DNA from 4 places in the Steroidobacter denitrificans genome. Region 1 is predicted to be linked to each of the others. Evidence: riboswitches for the same ligand, from Rfam matches in the RefSeq annotation. Region 1 holds a riboswitch; each other region holds the start of a gene.
What was found. Region 1 has a riboswitch for cyclic di-GMP ahead of ACG33_RS14245 (putative Ig domain-containing protein). Riboswitches for the same ligand answer to the same signal wherever they lie in the genome.
Positions count from the first base shown of each region.

Region 1 (5,893 bases):
CGGCCGGCAGCTTGTAGGCGATCTGGATCTGCGTCAATCGGGCGAGAGGATCCGTCACGGTGTCACGGCGTTCCGCCGTCTGCAGCGGCTCTTTCAACTCGACCGCGGGCGGGGCCGGCTGCCGAGGAATGCTTTCGAAATACTTGCGGATGAGCTTCAGGGCCTGTGTCGAATCAAAGTCGCCGACCAGGCTGAGCACTCCATTGTTCGGTGCGTAGTAGGTTTGAAAAAAGTCGGCTGCATCCTCGAGGCTCGCCGCATTGAGATCCTCCATGGACCCTATCGTCGAATGCTTATAGGCGAAGTTGTCGTAGAACAGTTCTCCGAAGTATTCGTCGGCGCGGCCATAAGGCTGGTTATCCACGCGTAGACGGCGTTCTTCCTGGACCGCATGGCGCTGATTGTCGAGCTTCTCCTGCGTCAGATCGAGAGAACGCATGCGATCGGCTTCCAGAAACAGCGCCAATTCCAGCTGGTTTGCCGGCAACGTGGCGAAATACAGTGTGATATCGGCGCCAGTCGTCCCGTTCATCGAGCCGCCGTTCGAGAAAATCTGGTAGAAATGCTCGCCGTCGCCGACATTTTTCGAGCCCTTGAACATCAAGTGCTCGAACAGATGCGCAAATCCGGTCAGTCCCTTGCGCTCGTTACGTGAGCCGACGTCGTAGGCGATGTTCAGAGCAATCACCGGAGCGCCGTGATCTTCGGCGAGTTGTACGCGCAATCCGTTCTTCAGCGTCGTTTCGCTGAAATAGATATGTACCTTCTTTGCTGTACCGGACGCCGCGGGATCCATCTTCGCCGGGCGCGCCACTGCCGCAGCCATGGAGCCGGTCTGGAGAAACAGCAATCCACCAAGAAGACCTGCCGCCAGCAAACCCTTGCCCGGCAATCCCGATACTCCCCTGCGGACCGCCCGCAACGATAATATCCTGAACCATCCTGAGGAACAGGCCCGATTCCATCCCAGGTATGTCGGCACCACGAACGATGGGCCCAGACAGACTCTCGAAGTCCGATTCATCGGCATGAAGCTCCGGTGTACAGGTCGCAGCCAGAATACACCAGGAGCTGCCGGGGCCGGTGGAGTAACCCTGCAAATATCCAGCCTCAGCGCTGTACCGGATCGGGAACGATTCGTTCCCGATCCGCAAGCCGAGGAACTGTCTCCGAAGAATATCTAAGGTATGGTCTTGCTGGCGATGTTGGACAAACCGCTTTCTATACCGCTGCTGGTATACGCCAGCACTGCGAAATACCAAGTACCTGAAGTGAGATCCTCCACCACGTAGGTGGCCACGCCCGGATTTTCTATATCGGCCGTCTGATCCAGAGTAGAGGCCGACTTGCCGTACTTGACGCGAAATCCTGCCAAATCTGTCAATGGAGTACCGTCGGAATTTTCCGTCGGAGGCGTCCATTGCACCGTCGCAACACCGGTCGAGGACTTGACGACCGTAATCATGAAAGCCGGCAGGCTCGTCGTATTCTTGCCATCGCTGACAGAGATGACGATGTTCGCGTAACTGCCTGCGTCGCTCTCGGCCGGAGTGCCCGACAAGCGGCCGGTATTCGTATTGAACGACGCCCAGGCCGGCAGTCTCTTGATACTGTATGTCAGATTATCACCTTCCGGATCGGAAGCTGTCGGCCGGAAGCTATAGGCCACCCCTGCATTCACGCTCGTCGCCGGCGTACCGCTGATGATCGGTGCCTTGTTTTCCACGGCCTTCACCGTGATCGAGAACGCCGGCAGCGATGCCGTTGCACGACCGTCGCTTACACTGATGACGATACCCGTCGTAGCGCCTACATGGCTATCGGCCGGCGAACCACTGAGCCGACCGGTTGCCGTATCGAAATTTGCCCAGACAGGCTTGTTCTGGATCGAGAAGCCCAGCGTATCTTTATCGGCATCACTGGCGCTGGGAACGAACGAGTAGGCCGCTCCGACATCGATGCTGCCGGGCGGCGTGCCGCTGATCTTCGGCGCCGCATTGGGCTTCTCCTGGACGACGATGGAAAAGGCGCTCAGCATCGCCGAGGCACGCCCGTCGCTCACGCCGATAACGATGTTCGCATAGTTGCCGACCTCGCCGGCCGAGGGCGTGCCGCTAAGCCGGCCGGTGCTGCTGCTGAAAGCAGCCCAGCTCGGACGGTTCGATATCGAGTAGGTCAGCGTATCACCGTCAGGATCGTTGGCGGACGGTTGGAATGAATAGGCCTGCCCTGCTTGAACCGCTGCCGCAGGGGTGCCGCTGATCGTCGGGGCGCGATTGTCGGATCGCACTTCGATGGAAAATGGCGCCAAGGCTGTGCCGGCTTTGCCGTCGCTTACGCTGATCGTGATATTGGCATAGCGTCCAGCCCGGTTCACACCAGGCGTGCCGCTGAGCCGGCCGGTGCTGGTGCTGAAGCTGGCCCAGGAAGGACGGTTGGAAATGGAGAACGACAACCGGTCACCGTCCGCATCCGTCGCGACGGGCTGGAACAGGTAGGCCTGGTTCACCAGAACCGAACCGCTCGGCACACCCGAAATCACCGGTGCCGCATTCACAGCAGGCGACGGCGGCAGATTGCGAGAATGGATACGGATCTTGAACGGACCGACGGAGCGTGTATCTCGCCCGTCGGTCACGGAAATGACGATATCCTCCGTCTCACCTACACTGGCGTCGTCGGGTGTACCGGTCAGCCGCCCCGTCTCGACGCTGAACTGCGCCCAGGCAGGCTTGTTGGTCACGGTAAACTCGAGAAAATCGCCGTCGGCATCGCTGGCCACGGGCATGAACGAGTACACCTCGCCTGCCTGCACCGCTGCAGGCGGCGTGCCCGCGATCTCCGGCGGACTGTTTTCGATGAGAGTCGACTCCACCAGTTGCGATGCCGGCGGCACAGTGCCCGCCGCCGGATCCTGGGAATCTCCACCTCCACCTCCACCTCCGCACCCGCTCAAAACCAGCGCGGCCAGCAACAGCGTTGCGCATTTGTTGAGAATCGTAACACTGCTCATACCTTGCACCTTTGCGTCGTATTGCGCCCGAGGCCACAAAATGATTGCGAGCGATAAATTCGAGGTGGGGCAATGAGCAAGCGCCGCAGGTATGCGCCGTTGGAGCGGCGAGACGCCGCAGGTACGCAACGTGTGCCTGCGAGGCGCCGGTCAACACATGATCTCCGGTCGCTAATGGCGACGTGGTTCATGCGGCAACCCCGCTGTCGTAGGATGGAATCCCGTAGACCGGAAGCTTTGCGTCCCCGTCTTTCGACGGGTTTGCCCGTAACCAATGTTTGCTGCTCCTGTTTCCGTATCTTTGCTCGCGCAACGCACCGCATTGCACGCCGCTATCGTTCGCGCCTGGGGAAGGAACATGCAAAGGAGGAAGATCAAAGGATGACGATAGAGACTCGCATGGAGATTCCTACCGGCAACCCCGCTATCCTGCGCCCTCGCGCGTTCGGACCGGAGGCTTTGCGTCACCGCCTTTCAGCGGTTCTGCCCTTGCGTAGCGGCATCGAGTAGACATCACCAAATATGTGTTTGCAATTGTCGTAGGGCGACGACAGCTCAGTGCAGCACCCGTCTCATTTCACGTAAGTGCGCCAATCGGATGACGCATGCAGACATCGTCTCGAGACGCCGCGGCGCCTGCGCCCGACGACTGAGCAGGCAGGGAGCGGACGAGGAGTACGGCTGCAGCGTGAATACAGAATGTGGCAGGCCGCGGAATGGAGCCGCTGAGGATGCCGTGAGGCGCTGGGGAAGGAGGCAGGAATCAGCCGATCAAGGCATCGCGCGGTGTTCCGCCGCGTGATGCGCCAAGAGATCCTGTCTACCGGATTTATTCCGGCAGCTTATATCCGTGCTGATCGATCAGGCGGATGCAGGCCTCCGCCAAATAGGGGTCATACAGTCGCCCTGCTCCACGTCTGATCTCTTCGATGGCCGCGGCCATGTCGGCGGCAGGGCGGTACGACCGGGATGAGCACATTGCCTCGACCGTATCGGCAATCGCGAGGATACGCGCTTCCAGCAGGATATCCGTCGCCTTGAGACCTCGTGGATAGCCGCTGCCATCATAGCGCTCATGACTTTGATAAATGATATCGGCGATAGGCGCGCCAAAATCGATATCTGCCAGGAGCTGGCAACCCTCATCGACATGGGTACGCATCAGGGCCAGTTCGGTTTCCGTCAATGGCGCCGGCTTGGAAAGAATGGAGGCCGGCACAGCGATGTTGCCGATGTCGTGCAGCATCGCTGCAACTCGTAATGCGTGCTGACGCTCGCCATCCAGGCCGGCTTCACGCCCGATTGCCACCGCCAGCGCGGCCAGGCGCCGTGCCGAACCTGCGGTGTAGGGGTCGTGGTGTTCGCCGACACGCACAAAGGAGTCGATCATGCCCTGCAGCGCAACGTCGGCGCGCTGGAACGATTTGAGTGCCTGTGATTGTGCGCGCTTCATCTGAATGATGCGCAGCAAGCTGTCCGCGAGCATGAGCAATCCCTGCTGATCATCCTGAGCATAGTCGGCATCCCGGTTGGCCACCCCAAGCACCGCCACGACTTCATCGTTCACCACGGCGGGCACCGCTAGATATCGCCCTAGTGCCGGCAGTCCGTCCTGCTGGGCCTTCGGTTGAGCATCGCTGCCGGCAACGGCCTGCCGGCCTTTGATGCACGCTTCCAGGAATTCACCCGGCTGAATCGAACGCGGCGCAGGACTCACCAGCACCGCCTGCCGTTGAGCGGTATCGAACCAGCCCGCCAGGCAAGGGTTCTTCGCATGATCGACGAAGTGTAGCCAGGCCAGCGGACTGTTTATCACGGCGGCGGTCTGCTCCAGGGCATATCGAAGAATCGTAGCCTCATCGGCGCTCGTGGAACCTCTCAGTAGATCGATCACCGCTGTCTGTCGCAATTGAGCGACGCGACCAGTTGTATCCCGCTCGCGCAAACGCTGATTTTCCGTTTTCAGCCCAGCCATCTGCGCTTGCATGCTGGCATGCGCCTGCTGCATCTCCGCCAGGGCTTCAGCATGCATACGCCCGGTATTCTCCAGCACCCGCGCATGGTCGCGCCGCATGGCTTCGAGAGCCTCGGCATGGGTATTCCGCGCCTCGGCATGAGCTCGCTGTGCCTCATTCAACGCAGCCTCCAGAGCGGCGATACGCTGCAGAGAGGTCGTATCGATCAACGCCGTTCGATCCGCGCCCTGAGCCGCCCCCTGGGCCGCTATCTGAGTTGTTGCCTGAGTCGACGTCTGGGAAGGCACTGTCGTGCCGGAGGATGCCGGGGACGCCGATCCGTCGTTTGCCGCAGCCACCGCGCCCAATACTTCATCCAGCGCTGCCAGTAAGGACTCCGGCTGCGCCGAGCGGGCCAGAAACCGCTCAGCACCCAGTTCCAGGGCGAAGCGTTCATACTTCGGATCGTCATGACGGCGCGTATAGAATAGGAATGGTACAGACTGCAGCCGCTCATCCTGTTTCCACTTGCGGCACAGCGCAAAGCCGTCCATACGCGGCAACACGATATCGGAAATGATGGCATGCGGAGGCTCGCGCCTTGCGGTATCCCAGGCGACCAGGCCGTTCGCCGACTTCATGACCCGATGGCCACGACTGGACAGTAACTGCTCGATCGCGCTCTGCTCCGACTCGCGCTCGAATGCAATCAGGATGACACTCATGCCTTGTCTCCCGCCACCGCGTCGATCGCGCCGGCTGCTCATAATTGCGCCCATGCGCACGTCCCGGAAAGGTCTTGGAGTATGCCGTTGGAAGGCTGATTTGGCACGATCGCAACGGCGTTGCCGCCTGCAAAAAGAGACGCAGCGCACACATCCTGGTGCGCCGGCTTGATCATGCTCGCAAGGCTCGTCCGATTCGT
Region 1 covers NZ_CP011971.1:3,167,709-3,173,601, forward strand. Annotated here, with positions in the region: gene ACG33_RS14235 (M16 family metallopeptidase) at 1-922, opposite strand, end outside; gene ACG33_RS14245 (putative Ig domain-containing protein) at 1,181-3,013, opposite strand; cyclic di-GMP riboswitch class I at 3,204-3,289, opposite strand; cyclic di-GMP riboswitch class I at 3,425-3,511, opposite strand; gene ACG33_RS14250 (HD domain-containing phosphohydrolase) at 3,843-5,693, opposite strand.

Region 2 (5,893 bases), 960 kb from region 1:
TGCAATGCATCTAGCAGAACCAGAAATCCAGCTCTACGTCACCGGCAATCCAGAGAAACTAACCGAAAAAATACGTAACTCTCTTCCAGAAAATATAACTCTCACCGGCTTTCTTAGTGAAAATAATTACTGGTCAATCCTCGCATCTGCTAACGCAATCATGGATTTGACAACGATGGATAATTGTTTGGTCTGCGGCGCCTACGAAGCTATTGCGCTAGAACAACCACTATTACTCTCAAAAAACGCTGCGAGCATGGAGCTTTTCTCCGATTTCGCCGTGTTTACAACAAACACAACTCAAGGACTAATTTCGGCAATTAACCAGCTTCGACTTCGCCACCAAGACATCCGCACTGCCTTTCCAATTGCACGGCAACTTTTTGAAAAAAAATGGAACGCTCATGCGGAGGAGTTACTACGTTTAACTCGGCCGAGCGATTTTTAATGATACTTCTATTGTCGCCCACCGAGTAACGCATCGTATGCGCGATATAAACAACTTCTAACCTTCCCATCAACGTGCTGAACTGATCGAAGCTCAATACTTGCCTGGCTCAGGCGCTGCTTATAGTCAGCCTTCTTACCCTCGCCTGCCAAGAAGTCATATATTTTGACGCCATCATGCGCAGCATCCTCAATCGAAAATCCCAAGTGAAGCAATCCTAGAGAGAGTTTATTATCGAAAGTCTGATCAAATCCCATTTGCAAATTGTATTGTCGTTTTTCAATCCTGACGTCATATAAAATTGAGATCGGTCGCCCCCCTACTAGCAGCCGTGACATCCTTAATATTCCACGCTTCATAGCTGCTAAGATAAAATTAGAATGAAACTCCAACCTCTCACCGCTAAAGGCGGGACTTCCCCATCGGGTGGCATGCAATAAATTTAGCTCATGCAACGCATGTAGCGCTTCCTCTCTCGTGTTGATAAACAAGAATTCCACCCTTCCATGTCTTTCTAATCTGCGCCTCAAATTAAGAAGCGATCGCCGTGCAGAGGCGCTTATGTTCGATAAATAAACCGAGAATCCTCCATCGATATCGGCCTGATAACTAATTGATGCGTCTACGGATCGAGTATAACTAGCGCAGCCAAATCGATGCTCCAATGCCTCCACCCACATATTTGGGGCACGGGTGGAGACAATTATTATTTCAGGATGCGCATACAGTTCCTTGATGTATTTTATACAAGCTTTTTGAACACCAAGGTAAGCGTCCTTCGTAGCAACAATATCCAGATATTCGCTAAGTTGCACATCGGGATTCCGCCAACTCATTCCTACAAGCTGAACAGTAGTCGTTGGAAAAAATACTTTTCTCGACTCACTCCGACAATAAAATGGCGCGATACCGACCAGCATATCTTTACAATATATCGCCAGAACGCATAACTTCGCCTCGAGCTTCGATCCAAAAATACGCCACCATAACGTTGTCCACATCCAAGAATTAAATAGTGGATCAGCATTAGATGCAGACATGATGCGATGGTATTCTTTATCGGATGCAAGCCAGTCGACCTCGCTCCACCGCTCGACCCTGTAATCAATATCAGTCATCCAAGATCTCGACGCCAATGATTCGCACCAGATACGTATTCGCCATTGGTTTTTCGGCGCTTCAATTTGACAAATACAAGTCGCGATAGAGGTTGATATACGCGTCTCCCATCGATTTCGATGAGAATCGTTCGGACAATTCTGCTTTTGCCGTTGCAGCCAACGATAGTCGAAACTTATCGTCGTTATATAGGCGAAGTATTGCTGAACGAATTGATAACGGGTTGGCCGGCGGGATCAATAGAGCCGTCCTTTCGTGCTGAAGAACTTCAGCTAATCCGCCTACGTTGCTAGCGCAAACTGGAGTGCCGGCACACACCGCCTCTAGCAGGGTATATGGCAATCCCTCATGCTGCGAAGGTATGAGGAGAAGGTCTGCGTGTGCCGCAAATCTTGCTCCATCTGATCTGAACCCGTGGAAGACAATCGATGCTTCCCGCGGGCCGCGTTTAGCCAAAGTAGTAAGTGTATAGTACAAGGGACCGTCGCCAACAATATGCAACTTGATCTTATCTGGAACGTCCAGATCTTGCATGGCATCAATCGCATATTGCACACCCTTCACATTCTCTAACCGCCCGAGCACCACTAAATTGAAATACTCCTTTGAGAACTCTTCAGGGCGTATAAGATTAGAAATTCGTGAAGAATCTATACCATTATGAATGATCCTAGAGGCCATGCCTTCGTGTTCGGTCAAACAGGATAGCCGTAGTTCCTCGGTTACATAGACAACGGTAGCTTCGACTCGTCGAGAAAGACTGTTCTCGAGTTTTCTATAAACATTGCTAGTCAGCCGCTGTAGCACACTCCCCCTTCCAACTTCAACTCGACCATGCTCGGTCTTTACAAGCGTGAATCCTTTACGAGGGCGTGCCAACGCCGCCAGAATGGTCGCCTTGTAACCATGCGTATGAACAACATTATAGGTTTGTAGAACAGACCGCAGATCGAACAAGGCTTGAAAATCGAAGCGCCTGCCATTTCCGGTTATGTATGGGTCCGCACCCAGCGCTCGTGCTTGTGTAGCCAACTCTCGATCATGCAACAAGATTAGTTTACATGTGATCGATTGATTTTGTAGATGATCGAGTAGGCTAAGAATCTGGCGTTCAGCGCCTCCAAAAAATTCGCCTGGTGCTACAATAGCTAGCTTGAGATTCATTTATTGGATCCTCTTCGCCGTTAACGCATCATCACCGTGTTGCCAATTAGCGACAGCGAAAACAACAGAACAACTGTGGACCCGAATAATTGACATGAGGCTGGTGGTGAATCTGCCTGTCGCATCAAAGATACTATTGCGCGCCCAAAAGTAGCCTTCCATACTCCGTTTCGCTCGAAGGGCAAAGCTGCTGTAAGGCGGTGACGCAAAGCTTCCGGTCAACCGGCCAGCTCACAATTGAGATCTAAGTTGTGGGGTTATTAGAGGGAATGGGTCATGGATCACAGATTTTATTCATGCTTTCTGCTTGAGTGCATACCATTGGTTGGACTGCGTCTTTCAATACCCTTCCCGATTTTATCGTGCGCATCGACACCAAGACCACTTTGAGCCAACTGGCTTAGTAGTTTGGTATTGATAACAGCCACAATTTGAACTGATAGCAAGTTCTGAGAAGTACTCATGACAAAATTTTCCTTATCCACAGGCATGGCTTCGGTCATATGCACCATTAGCTCGATCGTCCTTGTACCCACCACCCAAGCCGCGCCTACAATCACCACTGTCTCTGGAACCGCAGCTCACGGTGAATTGATCACTGTAAGTGGTTCGGGATTTGGCACCCGTGGCGCATATAACAATAGTGGCATATCATGGAAATCGGGTAAATTTCTCAATTTTCGGTTCAAGGATTTCGAAGATCGTCAACTCAATTCGGACGGCTTCTATGCGCAACGAGGCGGCAGTTCCTGGTCAGCAAATTCATCGGAGCTATCCGTCCAGTCTGGGGGCCCAACCAACTCAGGCGGTTATCTCCGCCGTGCCTTTTCTTCATCGGAGAGTGGGGGCGTCTCAACAGACGTATCTGGCGCGGGAAATCAGCTATATACGACCTTCAAGTTTATGATGCCATCCAACACGCAGTCTGGAAAATTTTTTCGATTTTACGCTAATTCACCTCAGAACAATATTTACCTCTCCGCTGGATGCGGAACCTCGTACCAGGTTCGCGGCTATTCAGAATGCACCGCCGGAACATGCAGCCCAACGACAGAATGGGGATCCGGCCCTTCACTTCAGGCTGGCAAATGGCACCGGATCGAAGTTTGGGCTGACGCTAGCTCCAACACGTTCTCAGTATCTGTAGACGGTACTCAGGCTTGGAGCAAGAACAACTGGCTAGCATCCACTCTTGGCCTGAATTCACATACCATAGATTATCCAAACATGATCGATAGCGCAGAACGAGGCTGCGGCACCGCTGGTTCTTACAACATCGATGATATTTTTATCGACTTCACGCGGGCTCGCATAGAGATAGGCGACGCAGCCACATGGTCGGCGGTTCGTCAAAAGGAAGTCCAGCTGCCTATTTCTTGGGCAAATGGATCCGTTCAGTTCCGCGTAAATACCGGTGAGTTTTCCTCCGGAAAGCAGGCATACTTATACGTGATCGACTCCAGCGGTAACGTCAACAGTCAGGGATATCCGATAACGATCGGCACCACCAGCAAAGCTTTGGCCTCGCCGACTCCTCCGACTAACGTATCTGTTCAATAGTTATTCTGCTTTGTTCACTATATAACAAGGCCCAGGTAGTCATACTTGGGCCTTGTTGTTTTACGAAATCTCTCCTACTCCCTGAGGCACTACTATACGCTGTCCCTAATGAACGATTTTAGAATTTCATACTCCGGCGTCAACTCTACCTGCTCTACATAAACATCATACACTGCAAAAGGTGCACTTTTAATGAGCGCAATATTCTTGGTGTAGGGTTCCCTATTATCTATAGCTAGTCCGCGGAGCTTTTCATTTAGGATGCGCCATGCATTCCGATATCCGGTATTGAGCAAGGCCCATTCCCTTGGCTTAAAAGTATGTGCCTCATCACGTATTCTGCACAGTGCGCTCGGAAGCTCATTATCACTCGCAAGTATTCCCGTCTCTGCCGTGATATGACTTTTGTTAAACCCCCGATTCTCGCGAGAAATAACAACTGGAACCCCCGAGAAAAGACATTCGTATACGCCTCGATTCGCCCCTTCTCTCCGCGTTAGCATTACACCTGCACGAGAACGACGAATTATTCTCGCCACCTCTTCTCTCGGAATACACTCGTGAAACGCAACATTGGTAAGTCCATAGGAACGAGCTAAATCTTCAATATGCGATTGATTCCGGCCTTCCCAGGGATACCCAATCAAGGCTATCGGAGCATCTGCAAGTCCTGCCTCTGCTAAGGCGGAAAAGAAGATTGAATGCCGCTTAACCGGCGACCAACTAGCAACCATTACGAAATCGAACTCCTTGTGCTCCGCTTGAGCCGAAAATACGTAAGGATCAATCCAGTCTCCCGCACCGATCCGAAGCGGGTGCAAATGGCCATTCAGAGACCTGACATACTCAAAATCGAGTTCATCCTGAGCGAGGATAACAACATCGAGGCCGGGATGAATCAGAAGAAGGAATGCATCATCTTGATAACCCCAGGAACTTGGCTCCACAACAATCCGGTAGCGGTTACAAAGAGAATCTAAATCAAACAGAGCGACGAAACTACTAATAGACTCTGTGTACTGGAGATAGAGAACCCCTTTCTCCCCGGTACCAGCATTGAATCGTTTAAGAACTAACAGATTACCCTGCCGGTGATCACTGTCGTTCTCTCGCGGAAATTTCATTGCTGCAGCTAGTGCACTGCCATGCCGAAGATATAGATTACGCCGACCGCGTGCCATTGAGCTCCTCAGATAAGACTGACGAACTCTATTCTCAATATTTTTACCACTATAGCCTTTCGCATCGCTGATCACGCATGCGTGTAAATAGGAAAGCTCAGAACTGATCTTGAAACCCTCCAACAGCCGTACAGCCCGACACACATACCGCGCACGACTGAACCAGTCGCCATACCACCCTGCTATTTTAGCTGTAGATACGGCGGCTTTCTCGAACAGATTACGACCAAGCGTCGACGCTACCGCATATTCCTTCAGCGCATAGCGACTCCATCCGTATTCCGCTAGAACGGATCTCAGATCAACAACCTTCGGATCGCTATTCACGAGTCTTACTCGTCACACATGTAGCAATAAAATGGCTGGTCTTGTCTCGCGCTACCTTATTGATCCTAACCATTGCTACTGTGACACCAGCCAA
Region 2 covers NZ_CP011971.1:2,211,829-2,217,721, forward strand. Annotated here, with positions in the region: gene ACG33_RS16145 (glycosyltransferase) at 1-448, shown strand, start outside; gene ACG33_RS15745 (GNAT family N-acetyltransferase) at 457-1,566, opposite strand; gene ACG33_RS15750 (glycosyltransferase family 4 protein) at 1,628-2,731, opposite strand; cyclic di-GMP riboswitch class I at 2,902-2,996, shown strand; gene ACG33_RS16150 (hypothetical protein) at 3,022-3,195, opposite strand; gene ACG33_RS16155 (hypothetical protein) at 3,194-4,291, shown strand; gene ACG33_RS15755 (glycosyltransferase) at 4,384-5,799, opposite strand; gene ACG33_RS15760 (O-antigen ligase family protein) at 5,792-5,893, opposite strand, start outside.
Region 2: it holds a riboswitch for cyclic di-GMP, as region 1 does, so the genes downstream of both, ACG33_RS16155 (hypothetical protein) here and ACG33_RS14245 (putative Ig domain-containing protein) in region 1, are expected to answer to the same signal.

Region 3 (5,893 bases), 400 kb from region 1:
TGCCGTTCGTAACCATCCTGGGTTATAGCCCGCCCATGGCGCTTGCTTCGTCATGCATTCAAATCGAAATGCATGACGAAGCAAGCGCCATGGGCGGGCTGGATTCCGATCTGCTATGGGTCGGGCCGCAGGTCGGGCAGGGGACGGGCCGGATCGCCGAGCCATTTTGCCGGCAGCGGCAAGGCGTCGATGATCGACATCAGCAAGGCGGCGGCATAGGGAACCGCCTGGATCAGCAGGACCGCGATCCAGACCGAGACGTCGGTTCCCTTCAACTCCCGCGGCAGGCCGATCACAAGTCCGGGTGCAATTGCGAACCGATGAGTCAGACCCAGGACCGCCAGCAATAGTGCCGCCAGTATCAGCATTTCCTGCCGGGCATCTGTAACGGCGCGAGCCAGCACATGCCGCGTGCCATGCTTGGGCGTACGAAAAAAAGGTTCGTCGCGGGTGAACAGAGCCTTGATCACCGCCTTGCCGATGGTGTGCGACAGACTCAGTCCCGCCATTGCCGCGGCGAACGTCTGGCGCACGTTCGTGCCGATGCGCGAAGTATACAGGTGGGCAAGTTTCAGCAGCTTGAACGTGAACAGGACCAGCGGCAGCGCCGAGAACATGATCGGCGGCGGATCGATGCGATTGGGCCACAGAATCATTGCCGCCGACCAGCACAAAGCCGCCAGGGTGAAGATCAGATTGAGACCGTCGGCGAGCCAGGGCAGCCAGCCGGCGATGAAATGATAACGCTGGCCGCGTGTCAGCCGTGAACGTGTGCCGGAGAACAAGGCAGCGGCATGTATGCGCAGGATCTGCACGGCGCCGTAGGCCCAGCGGAAGCGCTGTTTTCTATAGTCGGCGAAGCTGTCCGGCATCAGACCGCGGCCGTAGCTATGCACCAGATAGCAGGCTTCATGACCTAGGGCGAACAAGCGCAGGCCTAATTCGGCATCCTCCGTGATGCACCACTGAGCCCATCCGTCTGCCTGTTCCAGGGCCGCGCGGCGAACCAAGGTCATGGTGCCATGCTGGATGATGGCGTTGCGCTCATTGCGGGTCACCATGCCGATGTGAAAAAAACCGCGATACTCGGCGTAGCACATCGCCTTGAACAAGCTGGCGCCGCTGTCCCGATAATCCTGCGGTGCCTGTACGATCGCGACCTTCGGATCATCGAAGCCCGGCACCAGGTCGCACAGCCAGCGCGTATCGACGCGATAGTCGCTGTCGATCACGGCGATGATGTCGGCGTCCGCAGCCGTGCGGCGCAGCGCGTAGTTCAATGCGCCGGCCTTGAAGCCGGCCAGCGGTGCGGCATGGAAAAAGCGAAAGCGCGGACCGAGGAGCCGGCAATGCGCCTCCAAAGGCCGCCACACGGCTTCATCGGCCGTGTTGTTGTCGACCAGAATGACCTCGAAGTCCGGATAGTCTAGCGCGGCGAGCGCGTTCAGCGTCTCGATCAACATCGGTACCGGTTCATTGTAGGCCGGTACGTGAATGGAAACTTTCGGCCAATGTCGTGAGGGTACCGAAGAGACGGTGAAACGCCGCCGCCGGGTGGTGGCCCAGTGCGCCTCGGCCCATTCGTGTGCTTCGGTCAGCAGCAGTGCGATCACGGCGAGCATGCACAGGATCAGCAAGGCGCCGATGATGATGCCGCCGAAACTCAGGTATCGCTGCGAGTAGTCGTAGATGATCCATACCGCGGCGGTGGCTGCCGCATAGACCACCATCGCCAGCAGGCCGCGTCCGCGGATGCGCAGCGCCGTACTGTGCATATAGAGCTGTCCCAGCAGGAGGGCGGCGAGCGCCACCGAAATGACGGCGAGCAACTGCCAACGCTGTACGCGCACGATGGGAGCGACGAATTCGAATTTCGGCCGACGATGTACATCGTACACGCCCCAGTAGGCGCCGACTGCGCCTTCGAAGCGCGCCTTCCACGGCTGATCGAAGGCTTCCATCAGATAGTAGACATAGCCTGCATCACGTGCCAGGCGCAGAAAGCGGCGCAGAAACAGCGCTTCGTGACTGACCGAGGCGATCGCCTGACCGCGGGTGCGCCCGTCGGAAGGCCAACCCACCTCTCCGATGACGATGAGCTTGTCGGGAAAAGCCGCTTGCAGCTGTCGCATCGTGCCGGCAATGAAATCGTTCGCCTGTTCGACACCGATGCCTTCCCAGTAAGGCAGCAGGTGCACGGTGACGAAATCCACGTGCTGCGCCAGTTCGGGGTTCCTCAGCCAGACATGGGCCGGCTCGGCAGTGCTGACCGGCTGTTGCACCGCTTCCCGGACTCGGTCGATGTGCTGCACCAGCTCGGCGAGCGTCAGATCGCCACGATGCAGGACTTCGTTGCCGACGATGACGTGGGTGACATTGTCATTGTCCTGCGCCAGGCGGATGGCTCCGTGGATTTCCGCTTCATTGCTGTGCCGCCGAGTATCCAGCCAGGCGCCGACCGTGATCTTGATGCCGTGATGTGCGGCGAGCTGCGGCACTTCCGCCAGGCTGTACAGCGAGGAATAGATGCGCAGCGCGGCGACCTTGCCGGACAGCAGCTGCAGATCCGCCTCGATCTGCGTTCTGTCGGGTAGTCTGCGATAGGCCGGATCCTGGTCGGCGTGGAACGGCGAGAAGGCCATGCCCTGCACGCGGGCCGGCCAGGGCGGCTCAGCGGCGGGACGGTTCATGTAGGCCCACAGTCCGAACGTGAGTATGGCGAAAACCAACGCCACGGCGATGCCGGAATCTTTCATGATTCAGGCTGGCGCGAACGCCGCAGGCCGCTTGCCCGAGCCGATATCATGATCCGCAATCAGGCTGCCGCGCAGGGTCACTGGATGCAGGATGATGATGGAAGACACTTCGTCGGATGAGAATCACGGCTGAGTCCACGGCGAGCCGTCAGGATGGCTGCGTATTGCCGGGAAGGGTTGATTCCGGCGGGCGGTCCGGGCGACATGTTAACTCAAGACGTCCTGGTGGAGCGCACCAAGTCGGATGTCTTGGCGCAGTACGCAGCGTCGCTGGGTGCGGCGATAGGATTTCAGCGTGCCGCTGTGCTGTCGGGAGGCGCCGAGCGTCGTGATGGCCCGGTGTCAACGTGTCAGCTTGCCGACCAGACGCGAAAACAGCGAGCCGTTCTTGGGAATTTCACGAATACCGCTTTCGGACAGTGCGACGGCACGAGCTTCTTCCAGCAGTTGCTCCGACAAGCTGCGTGGCGCCAGGGCCTTGTGCTTGCCCGTCATGCCTGTCCTGTTGCGCGAGGGTGTCGGACGCTGCCGCGCAGACACAATGGCCTTGGGCTCGTGCCGTGATGCAAGCTGCGCCAGGGTCGAGGCGCTGATACCGGATTTGAAACTGCCCGTGGTTGCGGCATCGAGTTGCTCGACGGTCTGTCGGTCGCCGGTCCGCGATTCGAATGCGCCGGTTGCCAGGGGGGCGAAGTCCGGCGTGGGCACGGCCAGCGTTATCGTCGGGATGTCGGCTCGAGGCGCGCGAGCCGGAGTGAGCGTGACGATGTCCGCGCTCGCCGCCGGCCGTGTCTGCTCCGGAGGAGCCTTGAACCGGGTGTACTCGGCTTCGCTCACGCGCAGAACCGTCGGTGTCGAGAAAAATGTCTTGAGATAGCCGCCGACCGCTTCGGCCGAAATATCCTCCTTGAAAAAACCGAGCCGCAGCGAGTGCACGATCTTGCCGGCATTCATCGAGGCCACCGAGTACAGCCGATAGGCGTCGAAGATGTCGAGATGCGGCATGGTGTCGAGATTGACCGGTTGCTCGGAAGCGGCCAACTGGATGGCAAACCACTTTTCCAGTCCTTCATCTTCGAGTTCCGCGCGCGTCAATGCACGGATCGTTTGGGTGGTATCGAGTTGCGGAGGCGAGCGGCGCATGGGACGTGTCGTGGCGGGCCGGATACCGGCGGCTTGCAGCGGCGTGACCACGAGCTCCGCCGGTGCTTGGCGCGCCGGTCGCTCCCCGGCCGTCGGTGCGGCAACGGGTGCCGCCGCCGGCCTGGGTTTCACGACTGTTTCGCGGCCGGCCGGCGCCAGGTAGCCTCGGGCGAATTTGCGGTCTTCCTCGTGCAGGCAGGCGGTGAAGGCCGTCGGGTATTGCTGGCGAACCAGGGCGAGCACATTCTCGGCGTGTGCTTCGCTGGAAAAAAAACCCAGGCGCAGGCGATGGCGGGTACGGCCGTCCTCCAGGCGTGAAACTCGATAGAGCCGGTAGTTCTCCAGGCCTGGAAGATTGCGGCCGTCGGTCGAGATCGGAGCGATGGAGGCGCATAAATTGATGACGAACAGCGTTGCCCCGGTGTCGGCGTCGCCATGCGTCACCGTCTGGAAACCGGCGGTCTCGACCGCCGGCGCTTGGAAGACTTTGCTGGTGTTGTCGGCCACGCTCGTTCCCCGGTCACGGATCCCATGACGCCTGTTTCAGGGCCGGCACTGCGGTCACGAGCGAGTAAAACTCGCCGGCGGCCGACGCTCGACGCAATGCCCGCGGGGAATTCATTCGGGGAGGATGTCGCTTTGCACGGTCCGTCTCGCTTGGATTCTGGATCGATCGGCCGGTATTCACCGCTGATCGATGGCGAGTCGGCAACCGCGAATCAATGTTCGCGGCTCCGCGGCAACCCCGCTGTCCTGGGAATGATTCCTGTAGACCGGAAGCTTTGCGTCCCCGCCTTTCGGCGAGTTTGCCCATTGTTTGACGATGTCATGATTGACATGGACGGCGCATATGTCAAGCCCTCTATGTCGAGCCCTCCAGGATTCCCCGCCAGGATTTCGTGCGGAAACTGCTCCATGACAGGCAGGACGGTCTTGCTCGCGGCTGTCGTCAGTCACGGCGGCTCTACCCCAAATGAGGGTTGACCAGGCGGGTCGACCATCGCAAAAGACACGTTTACCCACGGCGGGCGTGGCGAGGCCGCGGCGCGGCATTGTCCCGTGTGAGTTGTCCCGCAGGAGTTGTCCCGTGAGATGCACGTCATCTCGCATCACCCATCTGGAGAGGCTGACAATGGTGACCAAGACGAATCGAGAGAACATGCAGAAGCCTGACTGGATGAACGATGAGGAGTGGGCCTGGTTCAAGGAGCGCACAGCCTCGTTGGAACTGATCAGAAGCGATGCACACGCTGATGTGGAGGCGTACCTGGCCGATCCTGCGGGTCGATCGACGGGACAGAACGCGCAGGGCGGCTTTCCGACGCTGTTGCTGACGACGATCGGCCGCAAGACGGGCAAGCAGCGCACCACGCCGGCGGTGTTCATGCGCGATGGGGAGGACATGATCGTGGTGGGCTCGCTGGCCGGCTATGATCAACATCCGAGTTGGATCATGAATCTGCAGGCCAATCCGAACTGCTGGGTGCAGCTTGATTTCGACAAGTACGCGGCGGTGGCGCGCGATGTGACGACAGAGGAGCGCGAAGCACTGTGGCCGCGGCTGGTGAAGGTGTTTCCCGCCTGGGGTTACTTTCAGATGCAAACGGAGCGCCCTTTTGCCGTGAAGCGGCTGACGGTGAGTGCTCCGGCCTGAGCGGATTTTTCGCGGGGGCGAGAAGCGGCCGAATCGCGAACCGAGAGGCGAGGTTGCGGACCGGGACGGGGGATGAGGGGACGGAGGATGGAAGGAAAGCTGTCATGAGCGATATGAAATTCACGCATCTATTCACGCCATTACAGATAGGTCCGATGCGGGTTCCGAACCGGATCTGCGAGACGACCAACACCATCAATTCCTCGATGACCCCGGGGATGATCGATGAGCATTTCATCGCTCATCATGTGGCCAAGGCGCGCGGAGGCACCGGCTGGATCGGTAGCGAGACCTGGCTGCTGGATGTGCCGTTTCCGCCCGAGACGGCCGATGAGGTCGG
Region 3 covers NZ_CP011971.1:2,768,280-2,774,172, reverse strand. Annotated here, with positions in the region: gene ACG33_RS12470 (glycosyltransferase) at 114-2,756, opposite strand; gene ACG33_RS12465 (hypothetical protein) at 3,099-4,406, opposite strand; cyclic di-GMP riboswitch class I at 4,635-4,720, opposite strand; gene ACG33_RS12460 (nitroreductase/quinone reductase family protein) at 5,032-5,553, shown strand; gene ACG33_RS12455 (FAD-dependent oxidoreductase) at 5,658-5,893, shown strand, end outside.
Region 3: it holds a riboswitch for cyclic di-GMP, as region 1 does, so the genes downstream of both, ACG33_RS12465 (hypothetical protein) here and ACG33_RS14245 (putative Ig domain-containing protein) in region 1, are expected to answer to the same signal.

Region 4 (5,893 bases), 710 kb from region 1:
GCCGCTGGCCTTCCTGGGTGGAAGTTTCTATTCCATCAGCATGCTGCCGCCGCTGTGGCAGAAAATCACCTTGTTCAATCCGGTCGTATACCTCATCAGCGGATTTCGCTGGAGCTTCTACGGAATTGCAGACGTCAGCGTCGTCCTGAGTCTGGGCATGACTGCCGTCTTCATGCTGGTCTGCCTGCTGCTCGTCGGCTGGATCTTCAGGACGGGGTATCGGCTCAAGACATGAGCCTCATCGAGAGCCAAGGCAGGCTCTCCGAGCCTGGCTCCGAACATGGATCCAGGCATGATTCCAGACATGCCATTGCGGATGCCTCCGAAGCCGCGCTCGATGCTTCATGCGGAGGGGAATGCTGCCCGCAAGGCCGGGATCATGGGCAGATCGGCCTGCAGAAGATTTACCGACTCGAGTTCATCGAGCCTCGCCCAGCGCAAGGCCTGCAAGTCCAGGGATTGCGGCTCGCCGCGAAAGCGAATCACTCGCCACAGATCGAGTCTTACACGCCGCTGCGGGTAGGCATACTCATACTTGATCACGGGTACAGCGGCTTGCACCTCGATGCCCAGTTCCTCGTGCAACTCGCGCACCAGCGCGTCGTAAGGTGCTTCTCCCGGATCCAGTTTTCCGCCGGGAAATTCCCAGCTTCCCGCCAGCGGCTTACCCACCGGGCGCTGGGCGATCAACACCCGGCCGCCGGCATCGAACAGCGCGCCGGCTACGACATCGAGCGCGGCGTCTACCGCCGCGGGGCGGGGGGCATTCAACCTTCGCGCGCCAATGCGCCGTGACAGTGCTTGAACTTGCGTCCCGATCCGCAGGGACAGGGCTCGTTACGGCCGACCTTGCGTGTCTCACGCACAAACTGCGCAACCGGCGCGGCAGCGCGGGGCTCGGCAAGCGGTCCCTGTTCGGGCTGCGCGGTGAGCTGCTCGGGCGCCGCGTGCTGAAACTGCATGGCTCGCGCCAAGCGCCGCTGACGCTCCTCTTCCTCGGCGTCGATATCCGCCTGGGTACGCAGCTGCATGCGTGAGAGCATCGAAACCGTATCATGCTTGATGCGATCGAGCATGGCTGAGAACAGTTCGAATGCCTCGCGTTTGTACTCCTGCTTAGGATTCTTTTGCGCATAGCTGCGCAGATGGATGCCCTGGCGCAGATAATCCATTGCCGCCAGGTGCTCACGCCAGTGGGAATCGAGCTGCTGCAGCATGACCGCCTTCTCGACATAGCGCACCGCCTCCACCCCGTACGCCTGTTCCTTTTGTCGGTACGCCTCCTCGAGTTCGGCAAGCAGCTGCGCCCGCAGCCCGTCCTCCACCAGTTCCTTGTCCGCCTCCAGCCACTGCCTGGGCTGAACCTGTACTGCAAAATCGCGTTCGATCGCCTCGGTTAACCCCTCGACATTCCACATTTCCTCGGGACTGTTGGGCGGCACGAACCGATCCATGATGGCATTCACCACTTCACGGCGAATGCCCGAGATGGCATCGGCGATCTCCTCCGCCGCCATCAGTTCGCTGCGCTGTTGATAGATGACCTTGCGCTGATCGTTCGCCACGTCATCGTACTCGAGCAGATTCTTGCGGGCATCGAAGTTATGCGCTTCGACCTTGCGCTGAGCACGCTCGATCTGCTTGGACAGCATGCGGCTTTCGATGACTTCGCCTTCTTTCATGCCGGCGGTCTGCAGCCAGCGCTTGGTACGCTGCGGATCACCGAATATCCGCATCAGATTGTCTTCCAGCGACAGATAGAAGCGGCTGGAACCCGGATCGCCCTGCCGGCCGGAACGTCCGCGCAGTTGATTATCGATACGCCGCGATTCGTGTCTCTCGGTGCCGATGATGTGCAGGCCGCCGGCCGCAAGCACGGCATCGTGCCGTTGCTGCCACGCCTCGCGTACTTTCAGCCGGCCCGTCTCATCCGCCGGATCGACACTCTGCAGCTCCACTTCCAAGTTACCGCCCAGCACGATGTCCGTGCCTCGGCCGGCCATGTTGGTCGCGATGGTCACGCTGCCTGGTTGACCGGCCTGTGCCACGATACTCGCCTCGCGCTCATGCTGCTTCGCATTGAGCACCTCGTGGGGAATTTTTTCCTTCTGCAGCAGGCCGGCCAGCAGTTCCGAGGTCTCGATCGATGTCGTTCCCACCAACACGGGCTGACTGCGCGCGACGCAGTCGCGGATATCCTCGATGATCGCCTCGAACTTGTCTTTCTGGGTAAGGTACACGAAGTCGGACAGATCCTTGCGAATCATCGGCCGGTGCGTCGGAATGACGACCACCTCCAGTCCGTAAATGGACTGGAATTCGAATGCCTCGGTATCCGCCGTGCCGGTCATGCCGGACAGTTTCGAATACATGCGGAAATAGTTCTGGAAGGTGATCGAGGCGACGGTCTGGTTTTCTTCACGGACTCGCACGTTCTCCTTCGCCTCGATCGCCTGGTGCAGTCCATCGGACCAGCGCCGTCCCGGCATCGTGCGGCCGGTGAATTCGTCGACGATGATCACTTCGCCGTTGCGCACGATGTACTCGACATCACGGTGATACAGGGAATGCGCCCGCAAGGCGGCATTGAGATGATGCATCAGGCGAATGTTTGCGGCGTCGTACAGACTCTCACCCGGCTGCAGCAGGCCTGTCTCCACGATCAGTTCCTCGGCGCGCTCGTGGCCGGCATCGGACAGGTGGACCTGCCGCGACTTCTCGTCGGCCCAGTAATCGCCTTCGCCCTCTTCGCTTTCCTGGCGCCCGAGCCGTGGTGCCAGCGCGTTGATCTTGACGTATAGCTCGGTGCTTTCTTCCGCCGGTCCGGAGATGATCAAGGGCGTACGCGCCTCGTCGATCAGGATGGAATCGACCTCATCGACGATGGCGAAAAACAATTCGCGCTGAACACGATCCTCCAGCCGGAATGCCAGATTGTCCCGCAGATAGTCGAAGCCGAACTCGTTGTTCGTGCCGTAGGTGATATCGCAGGCATAGGCGGCCCGCTTCTCCTCGGATGACTGGCCGCTCTTGATCACGCCGACCGTCAGCCCCAAGAACCGGTACACCGCCGCCATCCATTCCGAGTCGCGCTGAGCCAGGTACTCGTTGACGGTGACGACATGTACGCCTTTGCCAGGCAGGGCATTCAGATAGGCGGGCAAGGTCGCGACCAGGGTCTTGCCCTCGCCCGTACGCATCTCGGAAATCTTGCCCTGGTGCAAGGTCATGCCGCCGATCAGCTGCACGTCGAAGTGGCGCATGCCCAGTACGCGCCGGGCTGCCTCGCGCGTGACGCCAAAAGCTTCCGGCAGCAGACTGTCCAGGGAGGCCCCCGCTGCCAGTCGTTCGCGGAATTCAATCGTCTTGCCCCGCAGCTGCACGTCGCTCAGCGTCTTGAGCGACTCCTCCAGCGCGTTGATGCAGCTGACATTTCGGGTGTAAGTGCCCAACAGCCTGTGATTACGGCTGCCGAACAGCTGCGCAAACCAATTCGCCACGCTGGAACTCCGAAGAATGAGCAGGGGAGAAAGCCGGTTATTGTACACCCACACCGTTTTTCAACGCAGGCGGATAAAATTCCGCCGGTGTTTTACCCGCAAGCCGCGGCCGGCCCGACACCCCATCTTAATCCGCAGGCGGCTTTTCCGCAGACGGCGCGGTGGATGCGATATCCGTCCCGGACGGAGTTCAACGGCGCACAAAACTCATCGGATCGACGGCACGTCCCTGCCTGAGCACCTCGAAATGCAGATGCGGACCGGTGGAACGGCCCGTAGAGCCGATGAGGGCGATGGACTGGCCCTTCTGCACCGTATCGCCGACCGCGACCAGCACCTTTTGATTATGGCCGTAACGCGTCACATAGCCGTCGCCATGATTGACTTCCACCGTAGTGCCGTACCCGAAGCGCTCCTTGGCGTAGGTCACGACGCCCGAGGCCACCGCGACGACTTCCGAGCCTGCCGGACCGGCGAAATCGACGCCTCGATGGAACGCCTTGCGCCCGGTGAACGGATCGGTGCGAAGGCCGTAATAGGAGGATATCCAGCCTTTCGCCACCGGGCGTCCACCCGGCACGATCTGCTGGCTGAGATTGCGCGTGGAGATCAGACTTTCCAGCACACTCAGCTGCCGCTCGCGATCCCTGATCTGATGAGCCAGGTCGTCGAGCATGACGGTCAAGTCGCTGGAGGTCGCCACCGCGCCTTCGACCAGGCCCTCGGGTCCGCCGACGGCCGGCTCGGAATCGAAATTGAACTCGCCTTTATCGAGGTTCGCCATTTCCGTCAGTCGACGACCGAGCGCATCCAGGCGAATCATACGGGCATTCATCTGTCCGACACGACCTGCCAGCGCATCGAGCCGGTCCTGCAGTTCACGACGTGTCTTGAGTACCTGTCCGCGCTGCTCCTCCAGCCGAACGCCCCACTCGCCGACTTGTGCAGCGGGATCCTTGACCAGGCCGCTACGCCCCAGTTGTACACCTGCCGCCAACACGATGGACAGTACGGCGAGTACGACTGCGATCGATACACCCATCGCCAACGGTCGACCGAGTTCGAACTGGCGAGCCCGGCCCAGTCGCCGCGAGAAAACGATCACATTCATGAGATCCGCTCCCCGGGAGCGGTATCACAGGTGCGCGCCGCGGCGGCGGGTGCGAGCGGTATTTGAGATATCAGGCGAGTCGGTCCGAATCGGATCTGCGGTCCTCGGCAGCGCGCGCTCTTTAGGTTTAATCTCACTGTATCCAACTCGCGTCCGATTAAGAATTCCGCTGCGCCCATATCATTCCTGAGCCAGCCGCCGGCAGACGGCGAGCTCGCGGTTGGATTCGCGCGCGGTGGACGCCAACTCGATAAATTCGTGTTGTACATCCTGGCAACCCCGCTATCGTAGCCCGACATCGCGAACCTTAGACCGGTGGCTTTGCGTCCCCGCCTTTCGGCAGGTTTGCCCTGAGCAGTATCTTCTTCAAGGATCCGGAATATGCAGAATCAACCCCTCAAAGATCAAGCACTGGCATGTGCGTCCTGATGTATTTCAGCTGATGTCCGACCATTTGAAGCCTCTGAGCGCCGGCCTCGGCCCCCTGTTCGAGTCCCTGGAACGGCGTTCGCTGACGGTACTCGATCTCACCGCACGGGTCCGGAAATCGCTGGAAGGACCAGAGAAAAATCACATAATATCAGCCAGTTATCGAGGCGAGACACTGATCGTGGCGACCGATTCCGCCGCCTGGTGTCCCTATATCCGCTACGCCCAGGACATTCTGCTCGCCCGCCTCAACCAGACCGGAGAGACCCGGTTCACAAAAATCAAAGTCAAGGTGGGGCGCAAGGATCCGTCGCTCCGTGACGGGTGACAATGCGCGGCACCCGAGGAGGAGTCCGGCCGGCTTCGACATCTTCATGAACCCGACGGCTCCGGCCTGCAGCGCCACGCTCGGCAGCTAAGCGCTCGCCATCGCAGCGACGGGCAGGTAGGAAATCGGCGCATCCTTCACATCGTCGAAGATGACTTCCTCCCAGGCCGAGGGCGTATCGATCAGCTTGCGCGCCAGCTGGTTGTTCAATGCATGTCCGGATTTGTAGCCGCTGAATTCACCGATCAGGCTGCGGCCCAACAAATACAGATCGCCGATCGCGTCCAGGATCTTGTGCTTGACGAATTCGTCTTCGTAACGCAGACCATCCTCGTTCAGGATACGATAATCGTCCAGCACGATCGCATTTTCCATCGTGCCGCCCAACGCCAGATTCCTGGCACGCAGGAATTCCAGATCACGCATGAACCCGAAGGTGCGCGCGCGGCTGATTTCCTTCAGGAAGGAAGTGGTCGAGAACTCCATCGATGCGGTTTGCGCACGCTTCTTGAAAATAGGATGGTC
Region 4 covers NZ_CP011971.1:408,421-414,313, reverse strand. Annotated here, with positions in the region: gene ACG33_RS01770 (ABC transporter permease) at 1-235, shown strand, start outside; gene mutT (8-oxo-dGTP diphosphatase MutT) at 343-771, opposite strand; gene secA (preprotein translocase subunit SecA) at 768-3,500, opposite strand; gene ACG33_RS01755 (M23 family metallopeptidase) at 3,691-4,611, opposite strand; cyclic di-GMP riboswitch class I at 4,881-4,971, opposite strand; gene ACG33_RS01750 (DciA family protein) at 5,054-5,368, shown strand; gene lpxC (UDP-3-O-acyl-N-acetylglucosamine deacetylase) at 5,456-5,893, opposite strand, start outside.
Region 4: it holds a riboswitch for cyclic di-GMP, as region 1 does, so the genes downstream of both, ACG33_RS01755 (M23 family metallopeptidase) here and ACG33_RS14245 (putative Ig domain-containing protein) in region 1, are expected to answer to the same signal.